3 regions of the Streptomyces sp. NPDC058796 genome follow, and region 2 is predicted to be linked to each of the others. Evidence: riboswitches for the same ligand, from Rfam matches in the RefSeq annotation. Region 2 holds a riboswitch; each other region holds the start of a gene.
The links. A riboswitch is a leader RNA that binds a small molecule or an ion and turns the genes downstream of it on or off. The one in region 2 is predicted to bind thiamine pyrophosphate.

Region 1 (6,905 bases), on a different contig from region 2:
GCCGGTGCCGTCGCCGCCGACCGGCTGCTGGCCCGCCCCGACCGGCCCGACGCCGTCTACGGACTGTTCGACCCGAACGGCACCGACCTGCTCGCCGCCGCCCGCCGCTACGGACTGCGCGTCCCGGAGGACCTGCTGCTGGTCTGCTGCAGCGAGTCCACCGTGTACGCCAGTACCGAGCCGCCCATCACGACGTTGTCGCTGAAGCCCCGCCGCATCGGTACGGCGGTGATCCAGGTCCTGATCGACGCCATCGAAGGGCTCGCCCAGGACCAGCCGGTCGAGCAGGTGATACCGACCGAGTTGATCGTGCGTACGTCCTCGCAGCGCCGCCCGCCCCGGACGACGGTCAGCCCGCCGCGGTCACCCGAGCGCGAGTAGGGCCGCCGCCCGGCGCGTCCGGAGCATGGTCGCGCCGCCGTCGCGGACGGGCGAAGCCGGGCCCAATCGGGGCGAAAGCCACGGTGAACCGGAGTCCTGTTCTGATTCACCACCCCTGGGTCATCACACAGCGCGATCCGCATTCCTATGATGGGCCCACACACCGCGGGCCGCTGCGACCAGGCAGTCCGAAGCGGTGCAGATGCGGCGCGATGGTGGAGGGGTCGATGACTCAGGGGGCCGGTCAGGGACCCGAGGTGCAGCGGACGGCGACGGTGCGCGACTTCCGGGTGCCCGCGTACGTCCACGAGGCCGCTCCGTACGCCGCCCCCGGACCGCAGGCGAGCGAGGCCGCTCCGCCGCCCGAGGAAGGGTACGAGGAGGCCCTTCCGGAGGGGTACACGCCCACCCAGCGGGATCTGCCCGTCATCCGTCGGGGTGACACGGTCCAGGTGACCGTCGACCCGGAGCCGGTCCAAGTGGCACCTCCTGCCACGGGGCAGGGCCCGCTGTTCGTGGTCGGCGACGTGCACGGCTACCTCGACGAGCTGGTGGCCGCCCTGCAGGAGAAGGGCCTCATCGACGAGGACGGCCAGTGGTGCGCCGGCACCACACGGCTGTGGTTCCTCGGCGACTTCACCGACCGCGGTCCCGACGGCATCGGCGTCATCGACCTCGTGATGCGGCTGTCCGCAGAGGCCGCCGCGGCCGGTGGCTACTGCAAGGCGCTGATGGGCAACCACGAGTTGCTGCTGCTGGGCGCCAAGCGGTTCGGCGACACGCCCGTCAACTCCGGCGCGGGCACCGCCACCTTCCAGGCGGCCTGGCTGCTGAACGGCGGCCAGAAGACCGACATGGACCGCCTGCAGGACCACCACCTGCAGTGGATGGCCCGACTCGACGCCATGGAAGAGGTCGACGGCCATCTCCTGGTCCACTCGGACGCCACCACGTACCTCGACTACGGCCGTTCCATCGAGGAGGTCAACGACACCGTCCGCGAGACGCTCACGCGCAACGACGCGGAAGAGGTGTGGGACCTGTTCCGCAAGTTCACCAAGCGCTTCTCCTTCCGCGACGAGGGCGGCGCCGACGCCGTGCGCTCCTTGCTGGACACGTACGGCGGCACCCGGATCGTTCACGGCCACAGCCCCATCCCCTATCTGCTGGGCGAGGTCGGCTCAGAGGACGGCGAGGACGACACCCGTACCGCGGTCGAAGGACCTCACGTCTACGCGGACGGGCTGGCCATCGCGATGGACGGCGGCGTGACCATGGCCGGAAAGCTGCTGGTCCAGCAACTTCCGCTCGCTTCCTGACCGTTCACCGGACGGACCTTTCGGCGGCAGCCCCCTCACAGGTCGGCACCCAATTTCTGGAAACCCCCTGTCACCCTCCACCGTCGCCGCTCTACCATCGGCTTATCCGTAGCAGGCTCCCCTCCGTTTCTGCCCGACGGCTCGTTGGCATGCGAGCCCCAAGCCCTACGGAGCATCGGGGGATGCACATGAACAGCGTTCCGCAGCATCTGTCGAACGAGGACCGCCAGGAATACGAGCGGATCCTCGACGAGGCGCTGCGCTCCGCACCACACCGCCCGGAGCTGGCCACTGTCGGACAGCGGCTCAACTCCGAACAACTGCGCACCATGGCACTCAACGCCACCGCCCTCATCACCGCGGCGGCCACCACCGAGTACCAGCACTACGTCAAGGTCCGTGAGCAGCTGCGCCACCCGGCGCCGTCCGCCAAGGAACCGGCCACGCGCGGTTCGGGCTCCGAGGAGCAGGGCCCGGGCGCGGCAGGGCTCGCCGCCACTATGGGCGAGGTCGCGGAGGCGACCGGCGCGGGGGCCGTGGCCGTCGTCGCCGTCCTGGCGCCCGTCCTGGCCGGCACCGCCGCGGCGATCTTCCTGCTCGTCGGTTACCTCCTGAAGGTGCTCGACCCGGGGCAGACCTTCGCGCAGACCATGCTCACCACCGGGTGGGTGTTCGGCGCCGTGACCGCGGTCGCGATCCTCGTCGCCGCGGTGGGTCTGCTGCTCACCGCGCTGCGCAACCGCCCCTTCGCCGAGTCCGGCTTCTACGGCGAACTCGACGAGGAAGTGGTCCGGGCCAGGGACGCCTGGCACGAAGCCCTGCTGGAGCGGGGCATCCTGCCGTTCCTGCGGGAGGCACTCGCCGATCCGGGCACCGCGGCGCTGGGCACGGGACCGGCGGCGCCGACGAGCCGCATGCCGCACCTCGGCTACGGCCGTCCGGGCTTCACGAGCCCCGGTGAGGGCACCGCCACCGGCCCGCGTCCGAGCTACTCGAGCCCGGACTACAGCAGCCCGGACTTCGGCGGCCCGGAACACCGGTCCGAGTAGTCACCGCCCGGGCGCCGTACCCCCTCGCCTTCGGGGGTACGGGGCACCGGGCCGGGTGACGTCAGTCGGCGATCGGCAGGTACACCCTGTTCCCGCTCGCCGCGAACTCCCTCGACTTCTGGAGCATCCCCTCGGCGACCTCCTCGGGAGACGCTCCCTCGGCTGCCGCACCACCGAATCGCTCCGTGATGCTCTGGCTGATCTTCATGGAGCAGAACTTCGGCCCGCACATCGAGCAGAAGTGAGCCGTCTTGGCAGGCTCGGCCGGCAGTGTCTCGTCGTGGAACTCCCGCGCCGTGTCCGGGTCGAGGGCCAGGTTGAACTGGTCCTCCCACCGGAACTCGAAACGGGCGTCCGACAGCGCGTCGTCCCACTCCTGGGCGCCTGGGTGCCCCTTGGCGAGGTCGGCGGCATGGGCGGCGATCTTGTAGGTGATGACGCCGGTCTTGACGTCGTCACGGTTGGGCAGGCCCAGGTGCTCCTTGGGTGTGACGTAGCAGAGCATGGCCGTACCCCACCAGGCGATCATCGCTGCACCGATGCCGGAGGTGATGTGGTCGTAGGCCGGCGCGACGTCGGTCGTCAGCGGGCCGAGCGTATAGAACGGAGCTTCATCGCAGATCTCCTGCTGAAGGTCGATGTTCTCCTTGATCTTGTGCATCGGGACGTGGCCCGGGCCCTCGATCATGGTCTGTACGTTGTGACGCTTGGCGATCGTGTTGAGTTCCCCGAGCGTGCGCAACTCCGCGAACTGCGCCTCGTCGTTGGCGTCCGCGATGGAACCCGGCCGCAGGCCGTCACCGAGCGAGTAGGTGACGTCATAGGCGGCGAGGATCTCGCAGAGCTCCTCGAAGTTCTCGTACAGGAAGGACTCCTTGTGGTGCGCCAGGCACCACGCCGCCATGATCGACCCGCCGCGCGAGACGATGCCGGTCTTGCGGTTCGCGGTCAGCGGTACGTACGCCAGGCGCACCCCGGCGTGAACCGTCATGTAGTCCACGCCCTGCTCGGCCTGTTCGATGACCGTGTCCTTGTAGATCTCCCAGGTCAGCTCCTCGGCCCGGCCGTCGACCTTCTCCAGGGCCTGGTAGAGCGGCACGGTCCCGATGGGGACGGGGGAGTTGCGCAGTACCCATTCACGCGTGGTGTGGATGTTGCGGCCGGTGGACAGGTCCATGACCGTGTCGGCGCCCCACCGGGTCGCCCAGGTCATCTTCTCGACCTCTTCCTCGATGGAGGACGTCACCGCCGAGTTGCCGATGTTGGCATTGACCTTCACCAGGAACCGCTTGCCGATGATCATCGGCTCGATCTCCGGGTGGTTGACGTTGGCGGGCAGCACGGCACGGCCCGCCGCGATCTCCTCGCGGACCACCTCCGGCGCCACGTTCTCCCGGATGGCCACGTACTCCATCTCGGGCGTGATCTCTCCCCGGCGTGCGTACGCGAGTTGCGTGACCGCGCTGCCGTCCCGGCCGCGCCGCGGCTGGCGCGGACGCCCGGGGAAGACGGCATCGAGGTTGCGCAGACCGCCACGCGGCGAGGTGTGCTTGATTCCGTCGTCCTCGGGACGGACGGGACGGCCCGCGTACTCCTCCGTGTCACCGCGGGCGATGATCCAGTTCTCCCGCAGCGGCGGCAGCCCCCGTCGGACATCGGTGTCGAGGAGCGGATCGGTGTACGGGCCCGAGGTGTCGTAGAGCGTGACCGACTTCCCGTTGGTGAGGTGCACCTGACGGACCGGCACCCGCAGGTCGGGGCGCGAGCCCTCGACGTACGCCTTGTGCCAGCCGATGGACTTCCCGGCCTCCGCGGTCTCCTCCTGGACGGAGTTCTGAGTGGAGGCAGGCGTGCGTGCGTCCTTGATGGTCATGAGACCTACTCCCTACGCCGGCATTACCCGGTAACAGGTTCGGCGGTCGACGCAGCGGTTTCCGTCCGCGGACGTTTCGTGGGCAACGTCACTCGACTTCGGTGACGTTTCCCGTGAAACATCGCTGGGACGGAGGTCAGCGCCCTCTCAGCCCGGTGCTCCGAGCTCCCGCGTGTACAAAGGTGCCTCCACGCTAGCGTCAATTCGGGCGCGGTGAACAGAGGGCCCCCCTCGTTCTTGCGATGATCGGTCGGTGACCACACCGCAGCATCCCCCCTTCCCGCCGCACGAACCCCGCCGCGGACCGGGCACCGACCACGGCGACAGCCACGGAGCCGGTCCGGTTTCACCCGGTCCTCACGGCGCGGGCGGAGACCGCCATGACGCAGGGGGCGGGCACGGCCCCGGCGGCGGGCAGGGCCCTGGCGGCGGGCACGGTGCCGGAGGCCACGGTTCGGGCGGCGGTGGAGGCGGGGGCGGCGGACACGGCCACTCGCACGCGCACAGTCACGGTCCGGCGGCGCCCGTCTCCCGGCATCTGCGGAAGGTCATCGCCGCGGTCCTCATCCCGTTCGCCGCGGCCGTGCTGATCGGGCTCGCGGTGCTGTGGCCGGGAGGAGCCCCGCCGCACGAACGCACCGGGGTCGGCTTCGACCGGCAGACGCAGCAGGCCACGGTCACCAAGGTGGTTGAGCTGAGCTGCCAGTCCGTGAACGCGTCGGGCGTCCCCCCGACCGGCGACACCTCCACCGCCGAGGGTTCCTCCGCGGTGCAGCAGGCGAACGGCGACTGCAAGCGGGCCACGATCCGCGTCGACAGCGGCGACGACAAGGGCCGCACCTTCACCGAGATCGTGCAGCCGGACCAGTCACGGCAGCTGCACGAAGGCCAGAAGGTCGTGGTCGCCTACGAGCCCTCCGCGCCCGAAGACCTGCAGTACTCGGTGACCGACATCAACCGCCGGGTCCCGATGGCGCTGCTCGCCGGCATCTTCGCCCTCGCGGTCGTGGTCGTCGGACGTCTACGCGGCCTCATGGCGCTGATCTCCCTGGCCGTCAGCTTCCTGCTGCTGAACTTCTTCATCCTGCCCGCCATCCTGCAGGGCTCGAACCCGCTGCTCGTGGCGGTGATCGGCTCCAGTGCCATCATGCTGATCGCCCTGTACCTGTGCCACGGCCTGTCGGCCCGCACGTCCGTGGCGGTACTGGGCACGCTCATCTCCCTGGTGCTGATCGGCGTGCTCGGGTCGCTGTTCATCGGCTGGGCCGCGCTCACCGGCAACACGGACGACAACACGGGCCTCATCCACGGCCTGTATCCGACGATCGACATGAGCGGCCTGCTGCTGGCCGGAGTCATCATCGGTTCGCTCGGTGTCCTCGACGACGTGACGGTCACCCAGACGTCGGCGGTCTGGGAACTGCACGAGGCCAATCCGACGCTGGGCCGGCGCGGGCTGTACCGGGCCGGAATCCGTATCGGTCGCGACCACATCGCCTCGGTCGTCAACACTCTGGTCCTCGCCTACGCGGGCGCCGCCCTTCCGCTGCTGCTGCTGTTCTCCATTGCGCAGAGCGGGGTGGGCACGGTCGCCAACAGCGAGTTGGTCGCGGAGGAGATCGTGCGCACACTGGTCGGCTCGATCGGCCTGGTGGCGTCCGTTCCGGTCACCACGGCCCTCGCGGCCCTCGTCGTGTCGGCCGACCGGCCCGCCGACCGCCCTGCGGCACAGGCCCCGGGAGCGGCACCGGGTTCGGCGTCCGTACGCGGCGGGCGGGGTCGGCGCCGCAAGCGCTGAGCCACCGGAGGGACCGCCCCGGTGAAGCGTTTACGGCACGGGAAGGGGTTCCTGCCGTAACGGTTCAGCCCGCGCTCTGTTCCTCCGCCAGGATGCGGTCCAGGGCCTCGTCGAGGTGGGCGTCGAAGTCGGCGAGCGCACCCTCCTGGCCCAGCGGCACCAGCTTGTCGGTCCGGTCCAGGAACGCCACCAGGGGAGCCGCCGATGACCGGAAGAGCGCCTGGTCGGTCCCGACCTGAAGACGGATCAGTACCTCGGCCAGCGGCTCGGGGTCGACGGGAGCGATGCGCACATCGCCGTCACCGCACGGCCGGCCCACCCCGTCCACCAGCAGCTCCCGGCCGAAGGCCCAGGTCACCGGCGCGTCCCCGGGCAGATGGAAGGTCAGTCGCACGGCATAGGGATCACAGGTCTCGTAGCGCAGCTCCACCGGGATGCGGAACGAGAGCTCCTCGGACACGAGAAAGCTCATCATGACCTCTGCC
Region 2 (6,905 bases):
ATGCACCGCTTATAGACCAGTGAGGCTCGTGGGTGTGCTGGGGCCGCGTCATCGGGCACCAGCACCCTCTCCACCCCCCGCATCTGCGCTCCCGTAAAGGACAAACGTGGCAGTCCTGTCCATATTCAGAAGCACGGCATCGCGCCGTGGTGTTCGCGCCCTCGGTGTCGCCTCCGCCTCGGTGGCGCTGGCGATCGGCGCCGCCGGCAACGCTCTCGCCTGCGACATCAGCGAGTTCTCCGCCGCCGCCAAGTGCGAGGGCGACAAGGGCGTCATCACGGTCACCGACGTGGACCCCGCCGGCATCCCCGCCACCGTCAGCGTGTACCTGCAGAACAACGGCGCCGACGCCGAGAAGATCGGCGAGCAGGTGGTCAAGGGCTCGCGCGAAGGCACCACCATCACCTTCGCCGCGGACTGGAAGCCGAACGCCGAGTACCGCGTCCACGTCAAGGCCGACAAGTACGTCGACGAGGACATCAAGCCGAACCTCGTGACCCCGGCGACCGCCTGCGAGACGGAGGAGACGCAAGCGCCTTCCCCGACACCGTCGGAGAGCTCCCCCCTCCCGTCCGACACCCCGTCCGACGAGACACAGACGCCTGCGCCCTCCACGTCGAGCCCGGCTCCGGCCCCGAGCGAGAGCACCGCTCCGGCGGCCGTGCCGAGCAACGCCCCGTCCCCGGCGGCCGGTGAGTCCAACCTCGCCGAGACCGGCGCCAACTCCAACACCGGTGTGATCGTCGGCATCGCGGCGGCCCTGGTCGTCGTCGGTGGCGGCGCGGTCTTCCTCGGCATGCGCCGTCGCGGAGCCAACGGCAAGGGCTGACGCCCTCCCAGTTCCACAGGGCGTACGCGACAGCAGTGGCCCGTCCCCGGGCGGGGGCGGGCCACCCGCAGTGTCAGCTCCCCCGGATCATCCGAACGTCGCCTTCTCCAGCCAGAAGTCCAGCAGCTTCCGGTCACCGAGCACCTCGAGGCCCGGCGCGTCCGGGGGCAGTCGCCGGGAGAAGGCCGGCCGCACGTCCGCGAGCGGCCCGCGCAGCGCCACGTCCGCCCTCTCGTGGCCGCGGCGCCAAGGTGACGCCCTCGTCGGGCAGCTCGACGACCCACTCGGCCGTCACCCTACGAGCGGAAGGATTACCCGAGCACCACGATCTCCGCCACGTCGTACTCCACCCCGACCGTGTCCCCCACCTCCGGCGCCGCCCGCAGCGCGCACGCCGCCTCCAGGCGCGGGGCATCCTCGGGCTGGAGGTGGACGGCCACGTGGGTGCCGCGGAAGGTGCGGGCGGTCACCGTGCAGCGCAGACCGGTGTCGGCGGGCACCAGGCGCACCCCGGCAGGGCGGACGAGCAGCGTCCGGGCGCCCTGCGGGGCGTCCTCGGGAACCGGCACCTTGCCCCACGGGGTGTCGGCGGCCTGCCCGGTGACGGTCGCGTCGACCACGTTGTCGAAGCCCAGGAAGCGGGCCACGAAGGCGTCGGCGGGCCGCTGCCACACCTGCAGCGGCGTCCCCGACTGGGCGATCCGCCCGTCCCGCATCACCACGACCCTGTCGGCGAGCGCGAAAGCCTCGCCCTGGTCGTGCGTCACGGCGAGCACCGTGGTGCCCAGCCGGCCGAACAGCTCCCGCAGTTCCACCACGAGCCGCTCCCGCAGCGAGCGGTCCAGCTGACCGAGAGGCTCGTCCAGCATGAGCAGCCGGGGCCGGGCCGCGAGGGCACGGGCCAGCGCCACCCGCTGCTGCTCACCCCCGGAGAGCGCGGCGACGGACCGGCGGGCGGCGTCCGGCAGCCCGACCAGCTCCAGCAACTCCCCCACCCGCTCGTGCTGTTCGGCACGGGACGCGCCCCGCATCCGTGGTCCGAAGGCGACGTTCCCGGCCACGTCCCGCTGCGGGAACAGCTGGTGGTCCTGGAACATCAGCCCGACCTCGCGCTTGTGCGCGGGCACCCCGGCCTGGTCGTGCCCGTCCAGCGTCACCCGTCCGGCGTCCAGCGGCTGGAGACCGGCGACCGCCCTCAGCAGCGTCGACTTGCCGCTGCCGCTGGGCCCGAGCACGCACACCACCTCGTGCTCGGCGACCTCCAGGTCGACGGCGTCGAGCACGGGCCGCCCGCCGAAGCGGACGGTCGCGCCCTCCAGGCCCAGCAGGCTCGTCGGCAGGCTCGGCGGCATCTCTAGAACTCCCCGGTCCGGTCGGTCCGCAGCCGCTCCAGCACCACCAGGGCCACGGCGCACACCAGCATCAGAATCGTCGAAAGGGCCATCGCCTGGCCGTAGTTCATGTCCCCGGGCCGTCCCAGCAGCCGCGCCACGGCCACCGGCAGCGTCGGGTTGTCGGGCCGCGCGATGAACACGGTCGCCCCGAACTCCCCGAGCGACACCGCGAACGCGAACCCGGCGGCCACCAGCAGCGCCCGCCGCACCATCGGCAGGTCCACCTCACGCCACACCCGCCACGGCGACGCCCCGAGCACCGCCGCCGCCTCCCGCAGCCGTACGTCCACCGCCCGCAGGACCGGCAGCATGGTCCGTACGACGAAGGGGACGCCGACCAACGCCTGCGCGAGCGGCACCAGGATCCAGGAGGCGCGCAGGTCCAGCGGGGGCTCGTCCAGCGCGATCAGGAACCCGAAGCCGACGGTCACGGCGGACACCCCGAGCGGCAGCATCAGCAGGGCGTCGAAACCGCGCACGAAACGGCCCGCGTCGCGGCGGGTGAGAGCGGCGGCGGCCAGAGCGCCGATCACCACCGCGATGGCGGTGGCGGCGACGGCGTACTGGAGGGAGTTGCCGATCGCCTCGATCGGCGGAACCAGGAAGGTGCCGCCGTCCGCGCGGGTCAGCGCCCGGTAGTAGCCGAGACCGGACGCGCCGAGCGACCGCTGGACCAGTACGGCCAGCGGCAACAGGATCAGTCCGGCGACGGTGACCAGGACCCCCGCCAGCAGCGCCCACTGCCCGGCTCCGCGCGGGCGGCGCGCGGTCGTGGCCGCGTCCACCAGCCGCAGGGCCGTCTCCCGCCGCCGTACCGTCCAGGCGTGCACGGCGAGGACGGCGGCGACCGCCACGAACTGGACCAGCGTCAGTACCGCGGCCGTGGACAGGTCGAAGACCTGGGAGGTCTGCCGGTAGATCTCCACCTCCAGGGTGGAGAAGGCGGGCCCGCCGAGGATCTGGACCACGCCGAAGGAGGTGAACGTGAACAGGAACACCATCAGCGCGGCGGCGGCCACGGCGGGCGCGAGCGCGGGCAGCGTCACCTGACGCCAGGCCTTCGGCCGCGAGGCGCCGAGCATCCGCGCGGCCTCCTCCTGCCGCGGGTCGAGCTGCGACCAGAGGCCGCCGACGGTGCGGACGACGACGGCGTAGTTGAAGAAGACGTGCGCGAGCAGGATCGCCCACACCGTGGTGTCCAGGCGTACGCCCCACAGCTCGTCGAGCAGCCCGCCGCGGCCGACCAGCGCCAGGAACGCCGTGCCGACGACGACCGTCGGCAGGACGAACGGCACGGTCACCACGGCCCGCAGCACCTGCTTGCCGGGGAAGTCGAGGCGGGCGAAGGCGTAGGCGCCGGGCAGGGCGATCAGCAGGGTGAGCGCGGTGGAGGCCAGCGCCTGCCAGGTTGTGAACCACAGCACCTGCCGGACGTCGGACTGCCCGAGCACCTCCCCGATCCGCCCGAACTGCCAGGCTCCGTCGGCCTTGAGCCCGCGCGCGACGATCGCGGCGACGGGGTAGGCGAAGAACGCCGCGAAGAACGCGACGGGCACGGCCATCAGCCCGAGCCGCGCCGCGCTCCCGCGCGCGCTCCTCACCCGCTCCACCCGCTCCACCCGCTTCACCTCACGACGAGCGAGGTCCACGCCTTGACCCACTGGTCGCGGTTGTCGGCGATCTTCGCCGGGTCCATGGTCCGCGGGTCCTCGGCCGGCGGCCCGAACTTCCGGAAGGACTCGGGGATCGCGGCGTCCTTGCGCACCGGATACACGAACATGTTGAGCGGCAGGTCCTCCTGGAACTGCTTGCTCAGCAGGAAGTCGAGGAGCGCCTTGCCGCCCTCCGGGTTCCCGGCGTTGCTCAGCAGACCGGCGTACTCGATCTGGCGGAAGCAGGTGCCCTGGGCGACGCCCGTCGGCGCGGTGTCCGGCTGCGGGTCGGCGTAGATCACCTCGGCGGGCGGGGAGGAGGCGTAGGAGACGACGAGCGGCCGGTCGCCCTTGGCCTTCCTGCCGCCGGACGAGCCGGAGAACTCCTCGTTGTACGCCTGCTCCCAGCTGTCCACGACCTTGACGCCGTTCGCCTCGAGCTTCTTCCAGTAGTCCTGCCAGCCCTCGTCGCCGTACTCGGCCGCGGTGCCGAGCAGGAAGCCGAGGCCGGGCGAGGAGCCGGCCGCGTTCTCGGTGACGAGCAGGTCCTTGTACTCGGGCTTGACCAGGTCGTCGAAGGAGTCCGGCGGGGTCAGCTCGTGCTCGCTGAAGTAGGCCTTGTCGTAGTTGACGCAGATGTCGCCGGTGTCGACGGGCGTGACCCGGTGGTCGGTGCCGGTCCGGTACGCGGCGTCGACCTGGTCGAGGCCCTTCGCCTCGTACGGCTGGAACAGCCCGTTGTCCAGCGCCCGCGACAGCAGGGTGTTGTCGACGCCGAAGAAGACGTCGCCCTGCGGGTTGTCCTTGGTGAGGATGGCCTTGTTCACGGCCTGCCCGGCGTCCCCGTCCTCCAGGACCTCGACCTTGTAGCCGGAGCTCTTCTCGAAGGCGGCGACGACGTCCTTCGAGACGGCCCACGAATTGTGACTGACGAGGGTCACGGTCTTGGAGTCGCCGGAACCCCCGCCGTCCCCGTCGGACGACGATCCGCACGCGGCGAGGCCGCCGGCCATGCCCAGCCCGACGGCGAGGGCGGTGACCTTCTTGGTGATGCTCACTGAATTCCTCCTGGGTGACCAGGAGAAGACGCGGCCCCGCCCGGAACCCCTGGCGCGGGTCCCGGGCAGGGCGCAACAGCTCGAGTGGTGACCGATCTCCCTACCCAGAATGACCTGGGCCAGGTTCGGAGGGTCTGCGGCCGGTGCCGCACTCTCAGCGCTGTGGCGCTCCCCTGTCGGAATATGAAGATGTGGTTTCTGTCAGGTCGTACTTCCGCCGGTCAGATTACCGCTCGCTCGCGGCGAGCTGACCGCACGCCCCGTCGATCTCCTGCCCACGGGTGTCCCGGATGGTCACCGGCACACCGTGCGCCGCGATCGCCTCCACGAACGCCTTCTCGTCCTCGGGCCGGGAAGCGGTCCACTTGGAGCCGGGTGTCGGGTTGAGCGGGATGAGGTTGACGTGCACGGGCCTGCCCTTGAGCAGCCGTCCGAGGCGGTCACCGCGCCAGGCCTGGTCGTTGATGTCGCGGATCAGGGCGTACTCGATGGACAGCCGGCGTCCCGACTTCGCCGCGTAATCGAACCCGGCGTCCAGCACCTCGCGCACCTTCCACCGCGTGTTCACGGGGACGAGGGTGTCGCGCAGCTCGTCGTCGGGGGCGTGCAGGGAGATGGCGAGGCGGCACTTGAAGCCCTCGCCGGTGAAGCGGTGGATGGCCGGGACGAGGCCGACCGTGGAGACGGTGATGCCGCGCTGCGACAGGCCGAGTCCGTCGGGCTCGGGGTCGGTGAGCCGGCGGATGGCCCCCACTACGCGGTTGTAGTTGGCGAGGGGCTCGCCCATGCCCATGAACACGATGTTGCTGAGCCGGGCCGGCCCGCCGGGGACCTCACCGTCCCTGAGCGCCCGCATGCCGTCCACGATCTGGTGGACGATCTCGGCCGTCGACAGGTTGCGGTCCAGGCCGGCCTGGCCGGTGGCGCAGAACGGGCAGTTCATGCCGCAGCCCGCCTGGGAGCTGATGCACATGGTCACCCGGTCCGGGTAGCGCATGAGGACGGACTCGACGAGGGTCCCGTCGAACAGCTTCCACAGCGTCTTGCGGGTGGCGCCCTGGTCGGTCGACAGGTGCCGCACGACCGACATCAGCTCGGGCAGCAGCGCCTCCCGGAGTCCCTCGCGGGAACCGGCCGGGATGTCGGTCCACTGCTCGGGGTCGTGCGCGTACCGCGCGAAGTAGTGCTGCGAGAGCTGCTTCGCACGGAACGGCTTCTCACCGATGGCGGCGACGGCCTCCTTGCGCTCGGCGGGCGTGAGGTCGGCGAGGTGCCGCGGCGGCTTCTTGGCTCCGCGGGGGGCGACGAATGTGAGTTCTCCGGGCTTAGGCATGGCTGTACCAGTGTCGCAGATCATCCCCGGGCGCCCAGGCCTGAGCGGGGTGGGGGTGGTCACCCGTGGGTGCCGACTGTCAGCGTTGGTCGGCCTCGGACGGCCCAGGGACGGCCCAGGACTCGGTCAGCCGACGCCGTAGGTGCACAGGTGCCGGCGCCCACGGCCCGTCATTCCATCTGCGCTGGAGCGACCGGGAGCTGTTCCTTGTACGGCCACGTGAATGTGCGGTCAGGCTCTAGATGGGCGTCGCCCCAGTGAATGGCATGGATGCCGTTCTCGGCGTCCGCCGTGAAGAACACGCAGACGAGCCGGGTGGAAGCTCCCAGCTCCTCGAACACTTCGTGTAGCCCCAGGTACTCCTCGGTCACCAGGTCCTCGTCGACGTCGAAGAGGGTGTCGGGGGGCTGCGGCCCATGCGCCCGAAACAGCCGCTGCCGGGTGGGAGAAGCGTTAGCCGGCAGCCGGGCCCGATCCAGCGGCCTGGGCCTGTCCGCGAACCGGAAGGGAAAGAGAGCGTGATCATTGATCACCGCGTACTCGTACCCGCGCACGTCTCGTACGGCCTCCCCCAGCTCCCGAGCCGTCTCCGCCAGGTGCTCGCGCACGAGACCCGCCAGGGCGACCCCGTACGGGCTC
Region 3 (6,905 bases), on a different contig from region 2:
GCCGGGCTCCAGCCCCTCGTCCTTCAGCACGGTGCGCGCCCGGTCCAGCTTGTAGCCCTCGACATCCGGCAGCTTCACGGTGTCGGGGCCGTCGGAGACCGTGAGCGAGACCGAGTCGTTCTTGCGGATACGGGTGCCTGCTTCGGGGTCGGTGCTGATGACCTTGCCCCGCTCCACGGTGTCGCTGTAGGCGTGCTCGACCTTGCCGACGTCCAGCCCGGCGTCCTCCAGCCGGTCCCGGGCCTGCGCCTCGGTCTTGGACAGCAGTGCCGGCACCTTGGTGAACTGGCCGGAGTTGATGTACCAGACGCCCGTGCCGACGCCGAGCACCAGCAGGACGGCCACGACGACCGCCAGCGGGCCGCGCCGCACCCGCGGCCGCCGGCTCCGGGGCGGGGCCGTCGGGGGAGCGGTCAGCCGGCTGGTGCGGTTCACCCCGTCCGCGGGGAAGGCGCCGTCCGTGCCGTCGCCCTCGTCCTCGTTGACGGGCAGCGGCCGGGGCATCGTCAGCGCGCGGGGGATCACGCTCGTGCGGTCCTCCGCGTTGTCGTGCTCGCCGGGGAGCGCTTGCGGCGGCACCGCGTCCAGCTGCTCGTCGGTGAGCGCGGCACGGGCCTCACGGGTCTGTGCGAGCAGCGCCACGGCGTCGTGCGGCCGGATCCCGGGGTTGCGCGCGGTCGCCGAGGCGACCAGCTCGTCCAGCTCGTACGCCATCCCCGGCACGACGGCCGACGGCGGCGGCACGTCCTCGTGCAGGTGCTTGTAGAGGACCTGGGCCGGGGAGTCGCCCTCGTGCGGCTTGCCGCCGGTCAGCATCTCGTACAGCACGACGCCGCACGCGTACACGTCGACCCGGGGGTCGGCCGCGCCCTGCTCGATCTGCTCGGGCGCCAGGTAGGAGACGGTGCCGAGGACGGCGCCGGTGGTGTTGGTGACCGTGTCCACGGCCCGGACCAGTCCGAAGTCGGCGACCTTGACCCGGCCGTCGTCCCCTATCAGCACGTTCTCCGGCTTCATGTCCCGGTGCACGAAGCCGGCCCGGTGGGCGGCGCCCAGCGCGGCCAGCACCGGCTCCAGGATGTCCAGCGCGGCCCGCGGCCCGAGCGCCCCGCGCTCGCGCAGCACGTCACGCAGGGTGCAGCCGGCGATGTACTCCATCGCCAGGTAGACGTACGCTCCCTCGGCTCCCTGGTCGAACACCTGTACGACATTGGGATGGTCCAGCCGGGCCACCGACTTCGCCTCGCGGATGAACCGCTCCACGAAGGTGGCGTCGGTCGCGAGCGTCGGGTGCATCACCTTCAGCGCGAGCACGCGGTCCAGGCGGGTGTCCACGGCCCGGTAGACCGTGGCCATCCCGCCGACCGCGATCCGCGCCTCTACGCGGTACCGGCCGTCGAGCACCTGCCCGACGAGAGGGTCCTGGAGGGTCGTGTCCACGCAGCGAGTCTACGAGCCGCCACGGACACCCGACGCCGCCGTCGTCGATCGGCCCCGGTACTGCAGCGCACCTGTGACGCTTCCCACGCACGCACGGCGAAGACCGGGCGGCAGGACGGCGGGGCTACCGGAAAGCGGGCCGCTCCGGATCAAGCACCGCGAGGCCCTCCGCGGGAGACGACGCCTCGGCGAACCGCCGCCGCGGGATCCGCCCCGCCCGCCGCGCGCAGCGCCCCGCCTCCACGGCGAACCGCATCCCCTCCGCCATCAGTACCGGTTCCTGCGCCCGCGTCACCGCCGACGCCAGCATCACCCCCGCACACCCCAGCTCCATCGCCAGCGCCACGTCCGACGCCGTGCCGGCCCCCGCGTCCAGGATCACCGGCACGCGCGCGTGCTCCACGATCAACTCGAAGTTGTGCGGGTTGCGGATGCCCAGCCCCGACCCGATCGGCGACCCGAGCGGCATGATCGCGGCGCACCCGACGTCCTCCAGCTTCCGCGCGAGGACCGGGTCGTCGTTGGTGTACGGCAGCACCGTGAACCCGTCGTCGACCAGCGTCTCCGCCGCGTCCAGCAACTCGATCGGGTCCGGCAGCAGGGTGCGTTCGTCGGCGATGACCTCCAGTTTCACGAGGTCGGTGCCGAGCGCTTCGCGCGCGAGCCGCGCGGTGAGCACGGCCTCCCCGGCGGTGAAGCAGCCGGCTGTGTTCGGCAGCACCCGGATGCCGAGCTTCTCCAGCACCGACAGCACCGACCCGTGCACCGAGGCGTTCACACGCCGCATCGCGACGGTCGTCAGTTCCGTACCGGACGCCACCAGCGCCCGCTCCAGGACGTCGAGGCTGGGCGCCCCGCCCGTACCCATGATCAGGCGGGACCCGTAGGACGTACCGCCGAGGACGAAGGGATCGTCGGCCATGGTCAGCCTCCTTGGACGGCGGTGAGGACTTCGACGCGGTCGCCGTCGGACAGCGCGGTGGCGGCCCACCGCGCGCGCGGGACGACGGTCTCGTTAAGGGCGGCGGCCACTCCGGACGGCGCCGTGGTGAGCGTGAGCACCAGGGCGTCCAGGGCCGTGCCGGGAGCCACCTCGCGCGGCTCGCCGTTGACGGAGATGTTCATGCGGACTGCTCCGTAAGTTGCGGGAGTGCGGGGAGCGCGGGGGCGTCGGCGAAGCGCCGGGGGGTGAAGGGCCGGGCCTCTTCCGGCAGCTCGCCGGTGGTCAGGGCGTGCGCCATGACGTCGCCGGTGACCGGGGTGAGCAGGACGCCGTTGCGGTAGTGACCGGTGGCCAGCAGCAGGCCGTCCAGACCGGTCGGGCCGAGCAGCGGCGCGTTGTCCGGGGAGCCGGGACGCAGACCCGCCCGGGTCTCCGTCAGGGGCAGCTCGGTGATGCCGGGGACCAGCTCGTGGGCGTCGCGCAGCAGCTCGTAGACGCCGCCCGCGGTGACCGTCGTGTCCCAGCCCAGCTCCTCGCTGGTGGCGCCGACGACCAGCTCGCCGCTCTCGCGGGGCACCAGGTAGACGGCGTTGCCGCGTACCACGGCGCGCACCGTGCGGCTCAGCAGCGGCCCGTGCGCCCGCGGCATCGTCAGCCGCAGCACCTGCCCCTTCACCGGCCGCACCGGCGGCAGTACGTCCTGGGGCACGCCCGCAAGCCGTCCGCTCAGGCTGCCGCCCGCCAGCACCACCTGCCCGGCCTCCAGCACGGTGCCGTCGGCGGTGACGATCCCCGTGGTCCGCTCGCCGCCGTGCCCGACGGTGAGCCGGTCGGCCCACACCCGGTGGAGGACGACGCCCGCGCGGTCGCAGGCGGCGACCAGTGCGGCGGCCAGGCGCCGCGGGTCGATCTGGTGGTCGCCGTCCACCCGGAGTCCGCCGCGCACGCCCGGCGCGAGCATCGGCTCCAGGCGCCGGCACTCACGCCCCGGCAGCCACTCGGACTCCAGCCCCGAACGCTGCTGGAGCGCGTGCAGTTCCCGCAGGTGGACGCGGTCGTCGGCGTCCAGCGCCACGGCGAGGGTGCCGCAGCGGCGGTAACCGAGGTCGTGTCCCGTGACGTCCGCCAGCTCGGCGGCGAACTCCGGGTAGCGGCGGGCCGAGGCGAGATTCAGCGCGAGCAGCGTCTGCTCGCCGTAGTGCAGTTCCGTGACGGCGGCCAGCATCCCGGCCGCCACCTGGGCGGCGCCACCGCCCGGTTCCGGGTCCACCAGTGCCGTGGCGAGTCCGCGCTGCGCGGCCCGCCACGCCGTGACCAGGCCGATGATGCCGCCCCCGACGACGAGGACGTCGGGTGTACGGGACGACGTGTGCGGTGGTGACGACATGGGCGTCCAGCCCCTCCCTTCGCCGGCATGACCCGGATCAGGTTCGTACGGTCGGAGGCCGCCAGCCTCCCTCTCAGCCCGGTGCGTCCGGGCTCCCGCGAGTGCCTTACGTTGGCCACCCTAGCCCGCAGCACATCGCACTCGTAAGGGAGCCTCGCCCGTGGCCCGTTCACTCGACGGTCTCGTCCTCGCCCCCGTCGCCGACCAGGCGCCCGGTCAGGTGGGCACGCGCACCCGCTTCACCTACCACGAGCGGGACGGCGCCGTGTGGGCCGAGTACGCGGGCGGTGACGTCCTGCGCGGCCACCTGGTGGGCACCCGGGAGGGCGACCGCCTGGACTTCCGGTACGTGCAGCTCAAGACCGACGGCAGCACGTCGTCGGGGCACTGCGTGTCGACCGTCGTGGAGCTGCCGGACGGGCGGGTGCGGCTGGACGAGACCTGGGAGTGGGAGTCGCAGCGGGGCAGCGGGACGAGCGTTGTGGAGCAGCTCACCGCGCACGAGCACTGACCCGCGGTGCGCGGGGTGTCTAAGGTGATCAGGTGAGCGAGCAGACGCAGGAGCGGACCCCGGAGCGCCGCGTGGTCGTCGTGGGCGCGGGCATGGCGGGGGTGCAGACCGCGGTCGCCCTGCGCGAGCGGGGCTTCACCGGTCCCGTCACGCTGATCGGCGCCGAGCCGCACCAGCCCTACGACCGCCCCCCGCTGTCCAAGGCCGTCCTGCTCGGGACCGCCGAGGGCTCCGCCTTCGACGTCGACTTCGAGGCCCTCGGCATCACCCTGCGGCTCGGCTGCGAGGCCTTGGGCGTCCGCCCCGCCGAGCACGTCCTCGACACGTCCGAGGGGCCCGTGCCGTACGACTGCCTGGTGCTGGCGACCGGCGCGGAACCGTTGCGGCTGCCCGGCGCCGAGGGCGTGTCCGGGGTGCACCTGCTGCGCACCCTGGACGACGCCGAACGGCTGCGCCCGGTGCTCGCACGGCAGCACGACATCGTGGTCGTCGGCGCGGGCTGGATCGGCGCGGAGTTCGCCACCGCCGCGCGCGAGGCCGGCTGCGCGGTGACCGTGGTGGAGGCCGCCGACCGGCCGCTGACCGGCGCACTGCCCGCCGAGGTCGCCGCCCCGATGACGCAGTGGTACGCGGAAGCCGGCGCCGTCCTGCGCACGCACGCACGCGTGGAGCGCGTCGAGCAAGGCGAAGGCCCCGGGCAGCCCGGTCACGTGGTGGTCCTGGACGACGGTTCGCGACTGCCCGCCGACGCGGTCGTCGTCGGCATCGGCGCCCGGCCCGCCACCGCCTGGCTGGCCGGCTCCCAGATCGCCCTCGGCGCGCACGGCGAGGTCCTGGCCGACGACCGCCTGCGCACGTCCGCCACGGACGTGTACGCGGTCGGCGACTGCGCGTCCTTCCCCTCCGGCCGCTACGGGGAGCGGCTGCTGGTGCACCACTGGGACAACGCCCTCCAGGGCCCGCGCACGGTCGCCGCCGACATCGCCGGCGCCCCCGGCGGCGAGGCCCCCGAGGCCTACGATCCGGTGCCGTACTTCTGGTCCGAGCAGTTCGGCCGCTTCGTGCAGTACGCCGGTCACCACACGGCCGCCGACACGATCCTGTGGCGCGGCGACCCGGCGTCTGCCGCCTGGACGGTCTGCTGGCTGCGGGGGAGCCGCCTGGCCGCCCTGCTGGCGGTGGGCCGCCCCCGGGACCTGGCGCAGGGCAGGAGGCTGATCCAGGCGGGCACGGCGATGGACCCGCGGCTGCTGGCCGACCCGGCGAAGCCGCTGAAGGCGGCCACGGCGTAGTCCGGTTTCCGACTGTCAGTGCCAGATGGCAGGCTTGAGGCGTGACCGAGATTGACGCAAAGATCGATGCTCTCGTGCCTGCCTGGCTCACCGTTCCCGACATCGCCGAGATGCTCGGCGTCGAGGTGACCCGCGTGCGCCAGCTGATCAAGGAAGGCCAGCTCATCGCCGTACGCCGCGGCGAGAACCGCGCACTGCACATCCCGGCGGCCTTCATCGACGGGGACAAGGTCGTCAAGGGCCTGGTCGGCACCCTGACGCTGCTGCGGGACGACGGCTTCACGGCCGAGGAGATGCTGGAGTGGCTCTTCACGCCCGACGAGTCCCTGCCCGGCACCCCCGCGCAGGCGCTGAGCGAGAACCGCGGCACGGAGGTGAAGCGCCGCGCCCAGGCGCTCGCCGTCTGATCCGATCCCCCGGGCGGCGGGGGTCCGCCTCGTGGCGGCACCACCGCCGCGTCGTACCTTGGGCGGCGTACCCTGCGGAGCCCCGTCCGGGAGTCGCAGGGGCCGCAGCCCGTTAGCCGAGGTGTGCGGCCCACCGCGGGCCGCACACCGCACACCTGGGGGGACACCCGCATGCCCGACACCGCCGCGACCGCACGCGCCCGGCTCGCCGACGCCCGGCTCTACCTGTGCACGGACGCCCGCCGCGACCAGGGCGACCTGCCCGAGTTCCTCGACGCGGTGCTGGCCGGCGGCGTCGACATCGTGCAGCTGCGCGACAAGGGCATGGAGGCGGCCGAGGAGCTGGACCACCTGAAGGTCCTCGCCGACGCCTGCGCCCGCCACGGCAAGCTGCTCGCGGTCAACGACCGGGCGGACGTCGCCCACGCCGCCCGCGCCGACGTACTGCACCTCGGTCAGGGTGACCTCCCGGTGCCCGCCGCCCGCGCGATCCTCGGCGACGACGTGCTCGTCGGCCGCTCCACCCACGCCGAGTCCGAGGCCGCCGCCGCGGCCGCCCAGGACGGCGTGGACTACTTCTGCACCGGCCCGTGCTGGCCCACCCCCACCAAGCCCGGCCGCCACGCACCCGGCCTCGACCTGGTCCGGTACACCGCGTCCCTGGGCACCGGCCGCCCCTGGTTCGCCATCGGCGGCATCGACCTCGGCAATCTCGACGAGGTGCTGGAGGCCGGTGCCCGCCGCGTCGTCGTCGTCCGGGCGATCACCGCGGCGGACGACCCGGGCGCGGCGGCGGCCGAGTTCGCGAAGCGGCTGCGGCAGGCGTAGGCGCGGCGGGTGCCGCCGGCATGTGTCCAAGGGGTGGACAACAACTCGACAATGCGGACAAATATCCCGCATCCGGTTGGGTGACCGCCACCCCCTG

Region 1: linked by a shared signal. The riboswitch ahead of thiC (phosphomethylpyrimidine synthase ThiC) and the one ahead of ACFW47_RS28405 (thiamine ABC transporter substrate binding subunit) in region 2 are both predicted to bind thiamine pyrophosphate.
Region 3: linked by a shared signal. The riboswitch ahead of thiO (glycine oxidase ThiO) and the one ahead of ACFW47_RS28405 (thiamine ABC transporter substrate binding subunit) in region 2 are both predicted to bind thiamine pyrophosphate.

Annotation. Positions count from the first base shown of each region.
Region 1 covers NZ_JBHYOP010000003.1:182,730-189,634, forward strand. Annotated here, with positions in the region: gene ACFW47_RS09525 (LacI family DNA-binding transcriptional regulator) at 1-381, shown strand, start outside; gene ACFW47_RS09530 (metallophosphoesterase family protein) at 594-1,700, shown strand; gene ACFW47_RS09535 (hypothetical protein) at 1,883-2,749, shown strand; gene thiC (phosphomethylpyrimidine synthase ThiC) at 2,811-4,622, opposite strand; TPP riboswitch at 4,615-4,804, opposite strand; gene ACFW47_RS09545 (YibE/F family protein) at 4,876-6,420, shown strand; gene ACFW47_RS09550 (SsgA family sporulation/cell division regulator) at 6,485-6,905, opposite strand, start outside.
Region 2 covers NZ_JBHYOP010000012.1:173,075-179,979, reverse strand. Annotated here, with positions in the region: gene ACFW47_RS28425 (LAETG motif-containing sortase-dependent surface protein) at 107-829, shown strand; partial or broken gene ACFW47_RS28420 (hypothetical protein) at 917-1,124, opposite strand; gene ACFW47_RS28415 (ABC transporter ATP-binding protein) at 1,141-2,169, opposite strand; gene ACFW47_RS28410 (ABC transporter permease) at 2,184-3,872, opposite strand; gene ACFW47_RS28405 (thiamine ABC transporter substrate binding subunit) at 3,848-4,933, opposite strand; TPP riboswitch at 5,013-5,118, opposite strand; gene rlmN (23S rRNA (adenine(2503)-C(2))-methyltransferase RlmN) at 5,160-6,266, opposite strand; gene ACFW47_RS28395 (hypothetical protein) at 6,437-6,905, opposite strand, start outside.
Region 3 covers NZ_JBHYOP010000001.1:165,216-172,120, reverse strand. Annotated here, with positions in the region: gene pknB (Stk1 family PASTA domain-containing Ser/Thr kinase) at 1-1,440, opposite strand, end outside; gene ACFW47_RS00765 (thiazole synthase) at 1,565-2,362, opposite strand; gene thiS (sulfur carrier protein ThiS) at 2,365-2,565, opposite strand; gene thiO (glycine oxidase ThiO) at 2,562-3,770, opposite strand; TPP riboswitch at 3,768-3,879, opposite strand; gene ACFW47_RS00750 (hypothetical protein) at 3,931-4,281, shown strand; gene ACFW47_RS00745 (NAD(P)/FAD-dependent oxidoreductase) at 4,314-5,573, shown strand; gene ACFW47_RS00740 (Rv2175c family DNA-binding protein) at 5,615-5,980, shown strand; gene thiE (thiamine phosphate synthase) at 6,152-6,808, shown strand.